Regions from separate parts of the Caproicibacterium argilliputei genome, predicted to be linked through region 2. Evidence: riboswitches for the same ligand, from Rfam matches in the RefSeq annotation. Region 2 holds a riboswitch; each other region holds the start of a gene.

Region 1 (4,523 bases), 1.1 Mb from region 2:
GATTTGGTTCATACTTTCTGCTGAGAAAGAGATTTGGCACTTTTAACAAGATGATAGGAGCATATCTTCCCGAATCAGTTATGTGAATTTTTCACAAGGGACGAGGATGCTCCTTATCTTTTTATCGAAAATTGGAGGTTATCATCATGGAGAATTTTAATCCACAATCGATCAGGTTGACAAAATATCTATTTTACACGGGAAAAGGTGGAGTTGGAAAAACATCGACGGCGTGTGCTACGGCCGTTACCCTTGCGGATAGCGGAAAAAAGGCCCTTTTAATCAGCACGGACCCCGCCTCGAATTTACAGGACGTTTTCCATACGGAGCTTACAAACAAAGGGGTTGCAATTAAAGAGGTCCCCAATTTGATTGTTTCTAATCTTGATCCTATACAGGCAGCAGCTGAATACAGAGAAAGTGTCATCGATCCTTATCGCGGCAAGCTGCCCGATGTTGTAATCAGAAATATGGAGGAACAGCTATCCGGTTCGTGTACGGTAGAGATCGCTGCTTTTAATGAATTTTCAAAATTCATTACGGATGAAACGGTGCAGAAAGAATATGACCATATCCTGTTTGACACCGCCCCGACAGGGCATACCCTCCGGATGTTGCAACTGCCGTCTGCGTGGAGTAATTTCATCAGCGAAAACACACACGGGGCTTCCTGTTTAGGCCAGCTTTCGGGATTGGAAAGTAAAAAAGCAGTTTACAAAAAAGCCGTTGAAACCCTGTCCGATGGAAAGCTGACGACGCTGATTCTTGTTTCACGTCCGGAAGAAGCGCCTTTGAAAGAAGCGGAACGGGCATCCAGAGAACTGGCGGAGATCGGAATCAAAAATCAGACACTGGTGATCAACGGCGTGCTGACTTCCTATGACGACAGCGTTTCCGAGAGCCTGTATCGGAAACAACAGGATGCGCTTCGGAGTATACCACAAGGTTTGAAAAATTTGGCCACATACCGAATTCCGCTGCGGGCTTATAACATCACCGGAATTAATAATGTCAGGGCTTTTCTGACCCAGGATCAGTATAAGGTCCGCGATGAAAAAGTCAGGGCTAAATCGATTCCTCATCTGGAAGATGTCATTGACGATCTGTATCGCACGAATAAAAAGGTCATCTTTACCATGGGGAAAGGCGGTGTCGGGAAAACCACTGTTGCGGCTGCGATTGCACTGGGCCTTTCAAAAAGAGGAAGGAAGGTTCATCTGACTACGACGGACCCGGCCGGACACCTGAAATCTGTAATCAGCGAGGCCAGCGGCATCACCATGAGCCGTATTGATGAACAAGCCGAACTGAAAAAATATCAGGAAGAAGTACTTTCCAAGGCAAAAAAGACCATGTCCGCTGATGATATCGCTTATATCGAGGAGGATCTACGTTCTCCCTGTACGCAGGAAATCGCGGTATTCCGGGCTTTTGCCGAAGTTGTAGAGAAAGCGGAAAACCAGACCGTCGTGATCGATACCGCTCCGACAGGACATACCCTTTTGTTGCTGGATTCCACACAAAGCTACAATCAGGAGATCAAACGCTCCCAGGGCGAAATCCCCGAATCCGCACGGAAGCTTCTGCCGCGCCTCCGCAATCCTGATGAAACCGAGGTCATTATTGTGACTTTGGCCGAGGATACGCCCGTCTATGAAGCACTGCGCTTGGAGGAAGATTTAAAGCGCGCCGGCATCGAAGTGAAATGGTGGGTCATCAATTCGTCCTTCTATCGGACCGGTACAACAAATCAAATACTTTCCGCAAAGGTGAGCAACGAAATCGAGTGGATCAACAAGGTGGATGAACATTCTAAGGGGAATTTTGCGGTAATTGCATGGAGTGCTGAGGAAATCAAAGGAGATAAGCTGCTTACAATATAAGCCAGCACTTTCCAATTGGACGATGGTGTCATTATAAAGATATCATAAAATAATAGAACTGGAGAAATGAAAGATGAAAATTACAGAAGAAGCAAAATCTTTGATTCAGGCGGCATTTGATTCCAATGATTGTGACTGTTTAAAAGTATCACAGCAGCAATCCTGCTGCGGCACCTCCTTGCAATTTGAACTGATCAAATTACAAGGAGGCGAGAAGTCCATCTTCATTGACGGGGTCCCTGTTATGATGGATGACCAGACTCAAACAAGGACAGAGGTTGTGACACTTGCAGCGGAAAATGGTGAGTTGACCATTCAGGACGATCAGTCATGCTGCTGTTGATGGAAACAGTAATATAGAATCCCCCACTCCCTGCAAGTCATGTGCGCCTATCATACGGAAGCACAAGCCAAAAGACGTTAAAACAACAAAAGAGTCAAGCCAAGGGCAAACCCATTTAACGATGGGGACGCAAAGCCATAGGGTCTAAAGTGCGTAAAGCGCGCTATGACAGCCTGGCTGCCGGAAGTCGCAACCTGTAAACCTGTCCTTTTACGGGCCAGGCTTTCATCGTTTTCATAGCTTCTAACGGATAATTTGAGCAAAGATCATTTATGGCCCTGCTATGTTCCTTGGCGAAAGGGGAAACCATGAGTATTCTTTACTCCTTCCTCTTCCGGAGGCTGAAATAAAGACGGCGAATTCCGTACAGACTCGCCTCCATTAACTAAATATATTCAAAAATCAGCATTTTGCCCGGGACGGCAAAGTGCTGATTTTTTATTTTCGACAACAAAAACTCTGCCTCGACCGTTAAAGAACAGTTTCGATTTTAAGCCCTTTTCTTCTCGTAGAAGTGTGCCAAATCGGCATTGCCGATCTCCTCCGCTTGTTCTTCATTTCCGGATTTCAACAATCACGAAATGGAGGACAAGCCTATGGCGAAGTATCAGAAAAAGGAAAATTACCGGGAAAAATATCCCGACGTGAGCAAAGAGATCATTGAGGTCTTGGAGAGAAGCGACCGCCTGATGGAGTACCAGCAGTACGACATCAAAGTCGAACGGTGCAGGATCGATTATACTGGCGGCACCATTACATACATCCCCAGCCGGGAGGACTCCTATGAACGGCTTCTGGAAGAAAACAGGCAGTTCGCCGCTGCAGGCGAGAGTGTGGACGAGGCCGCGGTGAAAGCTGTGATGATCGAAAAGATGCTGAACTGCCTCAAAAGTCTTGCTCCGGAGGAACAATTACTGATCGCCGCTTTGTTTTTCAAAGACAAAAGCGAGCGTCAGCTATCCAGAGAAACCGGTATACCTCAGCGGACGATCCACGACAGAAAGACAAAAGTCTTGACGAAATTAAAAAAACTTATGGAAAAGTGAAAATTTTTCCGCTCAACCCCCTCGCTCAACGTGGAAATAAGTGAGGGGGTTTCCTCTTCTTTGTTCTTTGAAAAAATTTATATCCGGCAGCATAAATACATGAGCTGTCCGGCCGTGATGAGCGGCAGCGACATTGACGGGCGCGCCAGGACTACCTGCGGATGGGTGACAGACATCCGTCGAACCGATGGCATCGAAGGCGACGAGCGGCAAAGCCCGGTTATAAAACAGCCTGCGGTGGGTTGTTTCGCAATGAAACGGACAGTGCCAACGCTACTTCCGTCCAGCCACAGATTCAAGCAATGGGGGCGGCTCGCAGAGATCCTGGGAGAGGTGAAATTCCTATGGCGTTTGCCTGACCGGCAAACCGTTTATGCCGCCGCCCTCGCTTCGGGAAGCAGTGCCGAATAGAAGCATTGAAATGAAGAACAAGCAAGTTGTTTGAACTTAGAAACTACGCGGCAGGACAATTGCGCCCTGCCGCGCCCTTGTGAGGTCAAACCGCATCATTCAGAAACAGGGGGCTTTATATGGAACAGAAAAAAAGAGCGTGGCTGTATTGCCGCATTGACGCGCCGGAGGATGCCCACGGTATGCTGAAAGGCCAGAAAAAAGGACTCTATGACTATGCGGATCAGATGGGATTCATCGTTGTTGGCTGTTCCGAGGATTTGGGAGGCGGCCTGAAATATAATCGCCCCGGCCTGATTGAAGTCGAACATGTCGCTGAACAAGGCAGGATGGACGTCTTATTGGTAAAACAACTGAGCCGCCTCGGGAGAGACTCGGCACAAACGCTGGATTTTCTCCGGAAGCTGGAACAATCGAATATCAGGCTTTATTCACCCCTGGAAGGCGAAATCGGGCTGTTCAAAGACATCCATGCGATCCATAGGCTCACGATGGACGTGAAAGGGGAGGTCCCGTCATGAAAACAAAACAGTTGGATAGAAAGACAGAAACCATAGAGATACAAATAAACGGGATATCTGTCACATTGTTTTTTACTGCGGAGCCGAACAAGGAAGCGGCTGATTTCATAAAAAAGGCTTTGATAAATGCTTACGTAATTAAGACAGCATAATCCCAAAATACAATTTAAAGGCGGTTTTTTCTAATGTAATATGTAATATGCGAAAAATCAGCTATTTATATAGCTTTTCCCTGCTTTGTGTGAGATAATGGCGTTGGCAAAAAGCCAACTGCTCCTTGACAATTGAATAGATCAAGTGTCCGGTCTCTCACACAAAA
Region 2 (4,523 bases):
CGTACATTAGAACGTTATAAGCGAAATATTTCGCGTGTTTCGGCTGGTTCACTGAAACAGTTGACGTCCGCGCGGGATATTCCCGATGGGCTTGAATATTTTACGGATGTTCTTAATAGAACATTTGTCGATTTTAAGAAGGATGACAACGAGTACATAGGCAGCTACTGCGTGATGGTGCCAGATGAAATGATATACGCATTCGGCTACAGGCCACTTCGTTTATGCGCTGGGCACAGCGTTGCGGCAATGATCGGAGACGAGATCGTCCCGCGCGACGCTTGCCCGGTCTTGAAAGCAACCGCGGGATTTCATGCGATGCGCGTCATGCCAATCTATCAGCAGTGCAGGCTGGCGGTGCTGCCGATGACCTGCGACGGCAAACGGAAGAGCGCGGCGCTTTTGTCGCAGTATCTTCCGGTTATTCCCTTGCCGATTGAAATGGATAAGTCGGAGGAACGCTTTGCGCAGAACCTGCAAAACATGCATGCTCTCATGAAAAGTATTTCCAAAGAAACGGGCCGCAGGTTCTCCAACCGGAAACTGATTGAATCCTGCAAAAGCATTAATGCGGCACAGCAGGAAGCATATAAACTATACGGCTTGCTCTCATCCGACAATCCGCCTGTCACGGGTTCACAGGTTATGGCTGTGCTGAACAGCTATTGCTATGATACGCCGGAAAGCTGGGCGCAGCACGCGAAAATACTAAATGCCGGACTTTCCCAAAAAGCAGCTGCCATGCAGCCTTTGAAAAGGAAAAAGCCGCGTATCTTTATCGCAGGCTCTCCCATTACATTTCCAAACTATAAACTGCCGTTTTTGATGGAAGGTCTGGGGGCACAGATTGTCGGAGACGAGACGTGTATGGCGGGGAGGCTTTTATATGACCCCGTTGTTCCTGATGAGTACAGTACAGACGGCATCTTACGTGCGCTTACGGCGCGATATGTCTGCGCATGTACGTGTCCGGTATTCGAGCAGACGGACGATCGCCTCAGCAGTCTCACAGAAAAACTGCGTCAGACGAAAGCGGAGGGCGTTATTTATCATATCCTGCGCGGCTGCACGCCTTACGACTTCGAATTGTCCATGGTGGAACAGCTGGCAGATAAGCTTGATATTCCGGTTCTGCGTGTGGAAACAGATTTCTCCGCCGAGGATGCAGAACAGGTAAAAATCCGTCTGGAAGCGTTTGTTGAATTGATAGAACAAAGGAGATAAATACATGGGAAACTATTATGTGGGGCTGGATGCCGGTTCGACATACCTGAAAGCGGCATTGATAAAGGATAACTGTGTTTTAGGCGCTGAACTTCTTCCAACAGGCATCGACTGTGAGGAAACTGCGGGCAAATTGCTGGAAAAGATCTATGCAAGCCAAAGTATCACACGCAATGATATCGCCGTGATCACCGCAACCGGATACAGCAGGCGCAGTATCGGCCTCGCAGATGCCACAATTTCAGAAATCACCGCTCATGCCTGCGGTGTACAATTGACAGCCCCTGAAAACGTGCATCCGCGCTTGATCATTGATATCGGAGGCCAAGACAGCAAGATCATCAGCCTTGGCCCCGATGGACATATCGTTAATTTTACAATGAACGATAAATGCGCCGCTGGAACAGGAAAGTTCTTGGAGGTCGTGGCTGATCTTCTGGAAACTACCATTGATCAGATTGCTTCGCTTGCGAAAGAGAGTACAGACCCCTGTCAAATCAACAGCACCTGCGCCGTTTTCGCCCAGACGGAAGTGATCTCTCTTCTTGCTCAAAAGAAAAGCCGAAGTGATATCCTTGCAGGTATGCATATAGCCATGGCAAACCGTATCGCCAAAATGGCGCGTAAATATAAGTCGGATGGCGATGTGATGATGACCGGAGGCGGCGCAAAAAATGATGCGCTGCGCCTGGCACTGGAGGATGAGTTGATGTGTGATATTTATAAAGCCAATTATCCGCAGTACAACGGTGCAATTGGAGCTGCTTTAATTGGTATGCGGAATGCTGAAAAAGAATTTAAAAAGTCATGAAAGTCATGAGGGAACTGAAAACCACAAGGCACTATCCGGTAGTTCACTGGAAGGTAATGTGAAGATGGTGTTCCCTATACTTTAGGTGGCTTACAGTTGCAAATCGAACGTATCGGCCCCAGTCGGTGGTATTCAGTAACAAAATAATGCTAAGGGCAAACTTGCTGAAAGGCAAGGACGCAAAGCCGAGGGTCTAAAGTGCAACCGCATGATGACAGCCTGGCCACCGTGAAGTGCGTATTAGACCTGCCCTTTTTGCGGCAGGTCTTTTCATAAATGGGTATAAAAGGAAACCGTTACCCGCCCAACAAAAAAAACGTAAGTTTGGCGGGTCAGTTTTTATGCCTGAATAAACCATTTTCTTTTTCCCTCCAAGCTTACGGGTTTGGAGGGCTTTTCTATGCGTGTTCGATATGTTATGAGTTTCAGGCGACCGCTGTTTATCAGCGGTCGGGCGTGATGAAGCGGACATCTATCTGCTACATAGTTTCTTAATCGGTAACTCGTCAAAAAAAGTCTATGCTGCGCATGGGCGCAGAGCGGTTACAAACACGAACTGACAGAACGTGTTCAATACGAACATATCTACAAGAGTGTATCAACGGACGACTATGTCCGCTGGTGCGCTCTTTTTGCGTTTTTAAGGGATATTCCCCGCTGCAGATTGCCGCCTTCTTGTCCTTCGTTTTCAACCAAATTTTGAAAATCAGGAGGACAAGCATATGTCGGAAGATAAAAAATATACGATCCTTGTAAAACACCAGCGCGTCGAAGTCAGCAAAGCGGTCTATCACGCTTACCATAAAGCGCGGGAAGCGGAACGGTATCAGGATAAAGTTGCCCGTCAATTTGAGCTTTCTCTGGAACGCTTTCAGGAGGACGGCGTTCAAGTGGAGCTTCAACTTTCCATATATGAGCCTACCGTTGAGGACAGGCTCACCCAGCAAGAACAGTTGAAGAAATTGGGGCAAGCCCTTGCTGCCTTGAATTCTGAAGAAAAGCTGTTAATCCATGAGCTGTTTTTTAACGGACTGAGCGAACGCAATCTCTCCGCAAAAATCAACGTACCGCAGAAAACTATTAATGACAGGAAAAGAAAAATCCTGCTGAAGTTAAGAAATCTCATGGAAAATTAAAAACAATCCGCTCAACCCCCTCACTTTTTCCTTTATAGAAGTGAGGGGGATTTTTATCTCTCCCGTGTTCCTTGAAAAACACCGAAATCATTCGGTTATATCCAGCAGTTCAGATACATTAGCTGTTTCGCGTGATGAGCGAAAGCGGCGTCGGGAAACACGCCAAGACCACCTGCAGGCAAGTCAGAGCTGCCTGTCAAAACGATTGCATCAAAGGTGCCGAGCGGGAAATGTTTGACCGGAAAACGATCCGTGGTGGATCGTACCGCCAAGACCGGAACAGCCTATAATGATACTTCCGTCCAGCCACAGACATCGCAATGGGGGCGGTCGCCGGAGATCCCGGCGAGGGTGAGAGTCCCATGGCAGCCATTCGTCACGCTTGCGTGACGTTAACCACTGGCTGGTCTGAATTGACTGCCCCGGCTCCGGGAAGTAGTGTCGAATAGGAGCAGCCGAAAACGAAGAACAAGTCTGGCGGTTTCATGCCAGATACCATGAGGGTAGGCGTTTTGATACGTCTGCCCTTATGCATGTGCCATGAAGCCAATAATTGCGAAGGAGGATATCGATATGGATACAAAACGAAAAGCGTGGCTTTACTGCCGTATCGACGCGCCGGAGGATACCCACGGCGCTTTAAAAAAACAGAAGGAAAAACTGGACGGATATGCACGTCAAATGGACTTCGAGGTTGTCGGGGCTTCCGAAGACTTGAGCAGCGGTCTGGATTATAACCGCGCCGGCCTAAAAGACGCGATGGCCGCCGCCAAAGCGGGTGAAGTGGAGGCTTTGATTGTTCATTCCGCCATCCGTATCGATCGCGACACAGCGAAAACCGTTGACTTTCTCCGACAGCTCAACGACTGCGGCGTGAAGGTGTACTCTCCGCTGGAAGGAGAAATCTCCGTGGAGCGGCAGGCCAAACTTTCGTCTCCATTACTCGGTTAGGAGGCGTTCAACCATGACACAGAAACAGGTAACGAATGAAATCAAATATCGGATGGCTCGAAATTTTCTAGTATCCCTTTTAAAACAGGGAAAAATCACCTCGCGGGAATACGAAAAGGCTGAGGAATACGTAGTCAAAAAGTATCGCCCGGTGCTCCGGTCGATTTAGTGGATATTGTGATAGCTATTCCCGCGTCCATGTGGTAGTGTATGTGCTAATACCAAAAAGGTATCGAACCCACAAGAAAGGAGACAGTGAAAATGAATAGCGCATACGCTCAAACCGCTGCGGGAGCGGGCAGAAACGAGATGCCGGTTGCGTGTCGAAGCCTTCAACCGCCGCAAATTCAGGTGATTGAACCCGTTCGCCCGGTTTTGGGTTATCAGCCGGAAAAGCTGCG
Region 3 (4,523 bases), 1.4 Mb from region 2:
TTTGTTGAACGTGACCTGCACGGTTGGATCCGGCACAGTCACCGCGGCTTCCGCTGTGCTTCCGGCCTGAAATGTCGCACATTTTAAACCGCCGCCGCATTGGACTGTGACGGTGTTGGCATACACCGCACCGGTAACAGCGCAATCCTGAAGGGTGATTTTTGCCTCGGGTGCAAGGAGTGTTCCCAACACGCCGGCCTGCGGAGATGATAAAATCTGCAAATTTCCAGAAAGGCTTCCCGAATCCGTACAGAAATTCCACAAGATTCGTCGGGCAATGGCGTTGTATCCGGAACCCGCATTGATGCCGCCGATGGTTACCTGCGGCAGTTCAACGGAACTGCAGCCCGCAGGCAGGTGGAGATTGATTACTAAATACTGGGAGTTTTCGAGAGAAACACCATCATTTGCGAGGTCGTTCCAGTTAGAGTAATTAAGCACTTCATTAAAATCCTGATGGACTTGCTCCGCAGAAACAGTTTCGGAACCATCCCACCGCCATGAAGATTCCGGCGTTATATTCAGCACCTTTACTGCCGCATCCTTTGAGGAATCCGACACCTTGCTTAGTTTTTGCGACAGGCTATTTAATTGGTCGAAAGTTTTTTTTGCAAATGAACCGTTTTCTGTACCAAGTTCAACGGGAAACTTTTCATTTGTCACAGCTGAAAGCTGGTCGATTGCTAGAAAGCACTTGCTCTTCTTGTCAACTGCAGAGCCTTTGTTTCCACCCGGATTGTCGGGACCGTTCAACTGCACTTGACTGCCGAAATACACTTTGCCGGGTAAAGATTGAGAAATATCTTTCACTTTTAGAGTTGTGCCATTTGTGACGTCAAAGTCTTCTATGTAGTTTATATTTGCATACTTTTCCGAATCCGAGCCAGCCGCAACCTGAAACTTTGTGCCGACCTTTGTATTCGCTGTTCCATTCTGCAGCAAATACACATAATACGTTTGTCCCGGCTTCAGCCCTGTAATCGTTTTCTGCACGGTCTCTTTTTGAGTGGATTCCACCCAGAATGGCTGCCCGACCGCTGTTTTTGCTGCTTCATCCTGATAAACACAAAATTCGTAATTCCCTTTCGGTACTGTAAGGTTTAAAACGGCGGAGCCTGCCGAAGAACCGGTGTCCTGACTCCAGTTATGCGTGTTGCCGACTTCCCCATAGCTGCCGGTAAAATTTTGTACCGCCAAGTTTGCTTCTACATTCAAGTTATTTGGATTTGAAAGGGTGTTGGCGACAATGCCGAAATAGCGCGCATTGCCCAGTCCCTCGGCAATCGAAAGCGGTGTCAGCTCTGATTCGGAATCGGCTGCATGGGCGGAAGTGCCCGCGAAAGCAACGGACACGGTACAGAACAGGACAGAAAGGCTCAGCGTCATGCAAAGGAAGCGCTTCAGCCTGCCGCCCATTCTTTTGATTTTGCACAGATTCATACGCCGCCCACCCCCTATTCCAGTTGAAAATAAGCAAGAAAAAAGCCAAAACATGAAAACGACAAAAAATCGTTTCTGTTTTGGCAACTGGCTGCCGCCTCTTGGTGAGGGGCCCTATAGCTTTGCGTCACCGATTCTCATCGGCTTTGCTTTTACAAATTTGCTGTACAGGTTCTGCACTTCTGGCAGATGTTGTATCTTGGTGACAAAGATATCGTACCACAAATTTGCTAATTTGTATGTAACAAAGTTACGCAAATGGCTGTTTCCCTTTCGATTTGTGGGAAGTGGTGATTCATTTTTCCGAAATGCAAAAAATAAATTAGATTTTCCTTTTTTGTGCGCGCAATATGCACAGCTTGTAATCCGTCTTTGTGAAGTCTTCTCCGCCAAATGAGAGTTTATAGGATTTCCTGCAATTTTTTGATATCTGTTAACTGTATGGAACCGCGGTGAAGCGCTAAAGCACCGCTTTTCTGCAAATCTTTCAGCACGCGGGTAATGACTTCGCGTGCGCTGCCTAAATGGCGAGCAATCATTTCATGGGTAATCTTGAGGTGCGCAGTCCCCTGCAGACGGCTTTCTTCCAAAAGGAACGACGCCACGCGGCTTTCCAGCCGGCGGGAAAGCATTTCATTCAGCAGTGCGATCACCCGCGAAAAGCACCTGCGCTGCAGGTGCATCTGGCATTTCAAGTAGGGCACCGAGGCATTCATCAGGCAGCGGTGCAGGTGTGCCGGAATACAGAAAAGCGCTGTGTTTGGCTCTGCCTGGCACAAGACTTCATACTGTGGAGCTTCCACGCTGAAAGTTTCCGGTATGTACTCGCAAAACGACCCTTGTGTCATCCGGCAAAGCGTAATTTCTTTGCCATCTTCTGCCAGCAAATAAACCCGCACACACCCCTGCGCAACCGCAAGAATATGGTATTTTTTTGCAACCTTTGATACATTCAGCGAACCGGCCTGCACCGGAATCACCGCTGCGTTCCTTTGAATCTGCTCACGCTCCAGCGTGGGGATGTCCTCAAATGACAAAAGATTTTCCGCATTCATAACAGGCTCCTCCCAAACCAGTTCCAACGCCGCCCCAGCGGGGCTGCATTGGAACATCATTTTGCTTTTTCGGCGGTCTGTCAGACCTTGTGTGAAAAATCCTTCTTGTTTCGATTTGCTCCGATTTTTCGGATAACTGTTTTGACAGACTGCCGCAGAGATGCGTTTACAAATAATGCTTGATTTCCACAGCTAACTGCTCTGCCGCTGCTTTGTGACACGCATAGCCCGGATGCTCGCGGGAGCCCATAGTGGCAGTATCCGCAACCGGCAGCATAAACAGGGAGGTGTGCTTGTCTGCTGTCTCTGCCACATAAGTTTCGACCGCTTCGCGCAGGATGCTGTCAATCTCTGTCTTTAGCAACCCGCAGACCCATAGAATGTGCGCTTGCGGATTGCAGCGTCGAATCTTTCTGCCAAATGCCGTAATGGCGCTTTCTAAACGAGCGCGGGACGCAGCCTCCGGCGTGCCGTCTGCATTTTGTTTCTGCGCAAAAAGCCGCCCGGCCTTTTCGTCCCGATAAACCGCGGGCTTGCCAAACGCAGAGGCATCGTTCGCACCCAAACAGATAGAAACCACATCCGGCTGCCAGCCGGCAAAATCATAAGGAGCAAAAGCACCTAAAGCGGCATTATGCGTTCCCTGCAGGACTCCGCAAACCTGCTCATAATACTGTGGAATGTTGCACGCCGGATTGCCGTCCCAGCTGGAAAGAAAACCCCAGCCGCTTTGGGAAACAATGCGGAAGTCAGCGTGAAGTCGGTTCGCTGTTTGAAACGCATAATCAAACACCGAACTGAACACCATAGAATTCCACTGCATTTCCTTCTGTGCGCCGACAGTACCCTCCCCAGAGGTCAGGCTGTCCCCAATGAATTCAATCTTCCCCTGTTTCGGCGGCAGAGGGAGAAACGAACCGTCGGTTCGCACCGCGTGAATCTGCAAATAACTCGCTGGGTCGTCGTGCATGGCCTGCACCTCACGCAGAATTTTGACATTGTGCGGTATTTCTGCATCCATGCTTCGCAGTATAGGCAGCCAATACCGCCCTTTGGGCAGCATCTGTCGGCTGACAAGGGCGTCATCCACCAAAACGGCGATCCACGGCTCCAATGGGCCGTAGTCTGTCTCTACTTCGAGCCAGACTTCCCCAGCTTTCAGATTCATTTCGATTCCGCTGCCGGACCAAAACAAAGTGAGCGGATAGGCACAACCATTGGTTCTCCCAAAAATATGCAGGCTTTCAATCGCATCCAGACGAAAATCTTTCAAGGTGTTTCTCCTCCAGTCCTTTTCTATTTCCAGTATAATAATGTGGAAAATAAAAATCAAGACGCACACCGCACAGCCACAGCGGGAAAAAACCGCCAAAACTGTGCAGGATGCGTCCTGAAAGAAGAATTGCCTTATCCTTTTAAACTGTCGTAAATTTTTGTTAAGTTATCCTGCAAGCGCGTCAAATAGTCTTGATTGTCTTCGGCACTCTCCATCGTATAAATGGTTTCCACCTTTGCGCCGACTTCATCCGCAAGGGTTTGGGAGACCTCTGGACTTGCCATTTCTTCTGCAAAAATCGTAGTGACCTGATTTTTTTTGCAGTAGGAAACCAACTGTGCCAACTGCTGTGTACTCGGCTCTCCCTCCGCAAAAACATCCTCAACGCTGTTTTGTGTCAAACCGAAGTCGCGGCACAGATAGCCAAACGCCGCGTGGCCGGTCACGAAACTTTTCTTCGGAACAGATTTAAATTTTTTACTATACGTCTGATAAAGGCTGTCTAGCTTTGTAAGGTATGCATCGCGGTTTTTCTCAAAATACGCGGCATCTTCAGCATCTGCCTTTACAAGGGCCGTGCAAATGTTGCGCACTTCTGTTTCGGCGCCTTTGATGCTGAGCCACAGATGCGGGTCGTACTGACCATGTTCCTCTTTTTCCCCTGCATCTGTGTTTTGAATCGGCTTAGCACCTTTCGAAGCTTCCACGACAACCAGTTTGGAATTTTCTGCAGATTTTACGGCAGCGTCTGC
Region 4 (4,523 bases), 1.2 Mb from region 2:
CCTTATGCTTCAGCTGCGAAAACAACAGCCCGCAAAGGTATGCGCCGGTGATCGAGGCAATGCCAAGACTTTCGGCGGCAAAAGCAACCAGCAGAACAGCAGCAAGTGAAAACGTGAAAAATGCATACCCCGGCTGCGCGTCTTTGAGCAATCGATTGAGAAAGTTCGGCAAAAAAACAATTGCCAGAACCCCAGCCAAACAGAACAGAACAATTTTCAGTCCGGTAAAAATCAGCGAACTGCCGCTGCCGTTCTTGACGGAAAGCAAGACGGAAATGAGCACAAGTCCCAGAATATCATCAATCACCGCGGCGCCAAGGATATGGATGCCCGGTTTTGAGTTTAACTTGCCGAGCTCCGTCAGCGTTTCTACTGTAATGCTGACACTGGTAGCGGACAGAATGATGCCAAGGAAAATGTCTTCTGTGGTATCCTGAAAGAACAGATAAGCACTCAGCGCGCCCAAAACCAGCGGGATAAGGACACCGGACAGTGCAATAACAGCAGAGGACTTGCCGGCTTTTTTGAACTGTTCCCAGTTGGTTTCAAGCCCCGCAAGGAACATCAGCATGATAACGCCTAAGTCCGAAAGAAGCTTGATGCTGTCGTCATACTGCACCACATGAAGCAGCATAGGGCCAAGAACCACACCTGCCAGCAGCGCACCAAGCACTTCCGGCATTTTCAGCTTGCGGCTGATAAGCCCGCCGATTTTAGTGGCTGTTAAAAGCAATACAAGATCCAGTAACGTTTTCTCCATATTCACACATCCAATCCTTTTTTGATAGAAAAAAAGTGGGAAGCCCAAACAGGACTTCCCACCCAAGAAGCTGATTCTTGAAAGCGGCAACCAGCCGCCCAACCGTATACCATCATTTTGTTGTATGTAAATAGTATAGCAGATTTTACAGCGGCTCCGCAAGGGCAAAATCGCAGAGAATCAGACCCTCCACATTCCTTTTACCGGTACAATTGCTGTATTCATAAGAGCTCAATTCCCATAAAGGAAACATAAATCCGCAGTTTTTCACAAAATTCTGCTTGCAGCAGTTCCTTTTCCTTCCGAATTCCTTTACAATTTAAGTAACAATACAATATTGGTCCGTCCGGAGCCAATGGTCCAAATAACCACATAATCCCCTTTTTTGACCATACCCTGCTGAATAGATTTCCACAGGACAATGAACGGACTGGTTGTGCCGGTATAGCCGTACTCATCGCCGACATACAAACTTTGGCTTTCCTCCATCGAAAGCAGTGCGCGAAGTTTTTGCAGAAACAGATAAACCGACTGTGAGCAGCAGAACATTTTAACATCATCGACAGACAAATGGTTTTTCTGAAGCAGCTGCAGGATGTGTTCCGAAGCATCCTCAAGATTCACGGTGGCGTCCGGATTCCAGCGCAGGAGCAGTTCGCTTCGGTCCTCTACCTGAAACAGCTTGGAAAAACCGCAGCCCGGAAAAACAATGTCCGCGTGTTCATCCGAATTTACCCAAAGCTTTGAATCCTGCAGACCGCAGTCTTCTTCTGTTTTCTCCAGAATCAGTGCACAGGCGGCATCCCCGTAAATCCCGTAGCTGTACTCGCACTCCGGGTCAGCAATCATGCTGATGAGGTCGCAGCCCACAAGCATAACTTTGTTGACATTTTCGCTGACTGACATATACTTTGCCGCAGATTCCAGTGCAGTTGACAAACCGGTGCAATCCACGTTGATATCATAACAGATGCAGTCGGTTTTGCCACCCACCGCATAGTGAACCAGAACCGAACTCGGCGGCGCAACGTATTCGGGAAGCTGACTGGAAAAAAGGATCATATCCAACGCACTGCCGGTTATGCCGGTGTTCTTTAAAACTTTTTTTGCAGCAGCCGTTGCCAGCGTCAGACTGCTTTCCTTGGTCAGGTCAATGCGGTACCGCTTGTCCCGCCCGTAAACATCGCGAAAAAAATGCTCGACATCTTTCCCGCGTTCCTTAAAGTGTGCGATATATTTTTCGTTGTCCTCCACAAGATCTCCGTGTTGAACCTCGATTCCGCAAATTTTAAAATGAAAAATGGGATACACCTTCTTTGCAGATTTTAAAAAAGGATATTCTTTTCTTAATGCTATAAGAAAAGAATATCCTGTGCGCAAAAATCACAAGTCAGGCAATGGAAAAGTTGCTCAAACCTGCCGCTGCCGCAATTCTCTTAACCTGCATACTCAGAATGCTGTTGGATTTGTCCATGTGCATAATAATCTGCTTAAACCCGGTTTTTTGGTACAGAGCCAGACAGGATTTCAGGGATTCCTGCATATCCGAAGTCACAATGCTTAATTCTTTTGCGTCAATTTCCAATATTGTCTGTGCAGGAGCAATGGTGCTGATCGTCTGCTTATACTCCTGGAAAAACTTTGCCGCAGTTGCTTCATCCATATGACCAGACACACGGATGACCAAATGATTTGCCTTCTTTACAATACTGTACTTTTCCATTTTGCTATCTCCTTATAAAGTCGAATTTTGTAAGTAGGAAGATGCTTGCAGGCACTCTCTGCCCAACACCCTTGCCCGCTGCAAAGCGAAAAAAACAAATACGGAAAACTTGCGGTTTTCAGCGACGCATTTCTGGCAGCGGACGCAGCTGGATAAACACAGCATTTTCAAATCTGCATTTTGGCAACCCAGCCGTCGTTGCTGACCGCATTAGACCTGTGGCTTTGCGTCCCCACCTTTTGATGGGTTTGCTATTTTCATCTTTGTGAATCTTATTATAGCATTGATGACTCGTGAATTTCATCCACTTTTTATAATTTCAATGAATAAAATAAAATTTATAAACAATTATTTTAGATACTAGTCATAAAAATCACACAAAAACTGGGTCGTAGAGGAAAAACGCACAATCTTATCCCGCAATATGAGATTCTTTGTAAAATAAAGTTTTTTGCATTTTGTAAAAATCTGTGAGTCTATTTATTCACCTATGAAACTTCCGTCTTGCAGCAGGAGCATGAAAAGCTCTCCCATAGATTCCTCTCTAGCAAGAAAAGGCGACCGGGGATTTTCGAAGCAAGGAAGGACTTTCTGTACACCTTACAACATTTTGCAAAATACAAAAAAACCGGCTCAGGAAAAAATCCTGAGCCGGTTTTCCACGCTTACCAATCTATTCTCGGCGAAACCGCCGGGAAAGAAGTGGTATTGCATGATTTCTGCTGTGTTCGTCTTTGGGACATTTGGTGGTGGAGGAGGATGGATTCGAACCATCGAAGCCGAAGCAACAGATTTACAGTCTGCCCCATTTGACCACTCTGGAACTCCTCCAATTTGCAGCCCGCAGGCCGCTTTTATCAGCCAGATTGGAGCTGGCAGAGAGACTCGAACTCACGACCTGCTGATTACAAATCAGCTGCTCTACCAACTGAGCTATGCCAGCGTATCTCCGGCTGACAAGAATATATTATACAGGGCAATCTGCGTTTTGTCAAGGGTTTTCTACAATTTTTTTGCTTTCATTTTCCTGCCCAAAAAGTTGCATCGCTTTTTGTGCAATCCGCATTCCAAACGTGACGTACAGGGGTCTGCTCTGCTCCCTTGTATCACGCGTGCACACTGGGCCCAAATGAATGTACGGCTGCCCGAGTGCAGAACCGCCGGAATACACCAGCATCCCTTTCACCAGCATATGGCAGAGGAGCGTCTGCAAGGCAAGGTCTGCCCCGCCCTGCGCATAATCAGCCGTGGCAAACGCCGCGCCAACTTTCCCCGCGAGAACAATGCTGTGCGATTCGTCAAACCATTTCTTCATCTGCCAGCAGGTACTGGCATAATACGTCGGCGTTCCGAACACCACCGCACAGCTTTCCTGCAAATATGCCGGGTCTGCTTCTTCCAATGAAAAAATTTCCGCCTGCACACCGGGAACAGACCGCATTCCCTGCGCAACCGCCTCTGCCATCTGCTGGGTATAACCGGTTTTACTGAAATACAAGACCGCAGTTTTCATACAGCCAACCTCCTTACAGCATCGCGCAGTCCAGTGAGTCACTGCACAGGGAATTTAAGTCAAACGGGGTGGTCTGATAGACAAAGTAGTTGAGCCAGTTGGTATACAGCAGCTGACCAGTGGCACGCCAGTTGTTGACCGGCGCACGTGACGGGTCATTTCCCGGATAATAATGCTTCGGCATCAGAATTGGCAGACCCTTTTCCAAATCCCTGCGGTATTCGGTGCCCAAAGTATCCACATCATACTCGGAGTGTCCCATCACAAAATACTGCCGCCCCTCCTGATCCCCGACGATGTGCACACCGACCTCCGGAGAAACAGACATCAGCCGCAGCTGCGGCACTTTTTCGATATCTTCCACGCGCACCTCTGTCTGGCGCGAATGCGGCACCCAGTAGATATCGTCAAAACCACGGAACAGACGCGACTTTTTCGTCAGCGCGCGGTGCGGATACACGCCGAAAACTTTCTGCGGCAGGCGGTACTTGGGTATCCCGTAGTGATAGTACAGTCCCGCCTGCGCC

The links. Region 2 has a riboswitch for cyclic di-GMP ahead of PXC00_RS12925 (sigma-70 family RNA polymerase sigma factor). Riboswitches for the same ligand answer to the same signal wherever they lie in the genome.
Region 1: linked by a shared signal. The riboswitch ahead of PXC00_RS07870 (sigma factor-like helix-turn-helix DNA-binding protein) and the one ahead of PXC00_RS12925 (sigma-70 family RNA polymerase sigma factor) in region 2 are both predicted to bind cyclic di-GMP.
Region 3: linked by a shared signal. The riboswitch ahead of PXC00_RS06515 (VWA domain-containing protein) and the one ahead of PXC00_RS12925 (sigma-70 family RNA polymerase sigma factor) in region 2 are both predicted to bind cyclic di-GMP.
Region 4: linked by a shared signal. The riboswitch ahead of PXC00_RS04535 (hypothetical protein) and the one ahead of PXC00_RS12925 (sigma-70 family RNA polymerase sigma factor) in region 2 are both predicted to bind cyclic di-GMP.

What each region holds. Positions count from the first base shown of each region.
Region 1 is NZ_CP135996.1:1,606,214-1,610,736, forward strand. It holds gene arsD (arsenite efflux transporter metallochaperone ArsD) at 1-2, shown strand, start outside; gene arsA (arsenical pump-driving ATPase) at 147-1,883, shown strand; gene PXC00_RS07865 (hypothetical protein) at 1,957-2,226, shown strand; cyclic di-GMP riboswitch class I at 2,321-2,411, shown strand; gene PXC00_RS07870 (sigma factor-like helix-turn-helix DNA-binding protein) at 2,823-3,272, shown strand; gene PXC00_RS07875 (hypothetical protein) at 3,333-3,683, shown strand; gene PXC00_RS07880 (recombinase family protein) at 3,803-4,204, shown strand; gene PXC00_RS07885 (hypothetical protein) at 4,201-4,356, shown strand.
Region 2 is NZ_CP135996.1:2,691,590-2,696,112, reverse strand. It holds gene PXC00_RS12935 (2-hydroxyacyl-CoA dehydratase subunit D) at 1-1,224, shown strand, start outside; gene PXC00_RS12930 (acyl-CoA dehydratase activase) at 1,229-2,035, shown strand; cyclic di-GMP riboswitch class I at 2,180-2,266, shown strand; gene PXC00_RS12925 (sigma-70 family RNA polymerase sigma factor) at 2,758-3,171, shown strand; gene PXC00_RS12920 (recombinase family protein) at 3,745-4,122, shown strand; gene PXC00_RS12915 (SHOCT domain-containing protein) at 4,136-4,291, shown strand; gene PXC00_RS12910 (recombinase family protein) at 4,384-4,523, shown strand, end outside.
Region 3 is NZ_CP135996.1:1,340,564-1,345,086, reverse strand. It holds gene PXC00_RS06515 (VWA domain-containing protein) at 1-1,440, opposite strand, end outside; cyclic di-GMP riboswitch class I at 1,520-1,601, opposite strand; gene PXC00_RS06510 (Crp/Fnr family transcriptional regulator) at 1,842-2,495, opposite strand; gene PXC00_RS06505 (SGNH/GDSL hydrolase family protein) at 2,662-3,768, opposite strand; gene PXC00_RS06500 (metal ABC transporter substrate-binding protein) at 3,903-4,523, opposite strand, start outside.
Region 4 is NZ_CP135996.1:955,909-960,431, reverse strand. It holds gene PXC00_RS04545 (cation:proton antiporter) at 1-760, opposite strand, end outside; sodium ion sensor (DUF1646 type) at 813-864, opposite strand; gene PXC00_RS04540 (3-oxoacyl-[acyl-carrier-protein] synthase III C-terminal domain-containing protein) at 1,073-2,014, opposite strand; gene PXC00_RS04535 (hypothetical protein) at 2,151-2,483, opposite strand; cyclic di-GMP riboswitch class I at 2,663-2,746, opposite strand; tRNA gene PXC00_RS04530 (tRNA-Tyr) at 3,231-3,314, opposite strand; tRNA gene PXC00_RS04525 (tRNA-Thr) at 3,351-3,426, opposite strand; gene PXC00_RS04520 (flavodoxin family protein) at 3,475-3,996, opposite strand; gene metA (homoserine O-acetyltransferase MetA) at 4,010-4,523, opposite strand, start outside.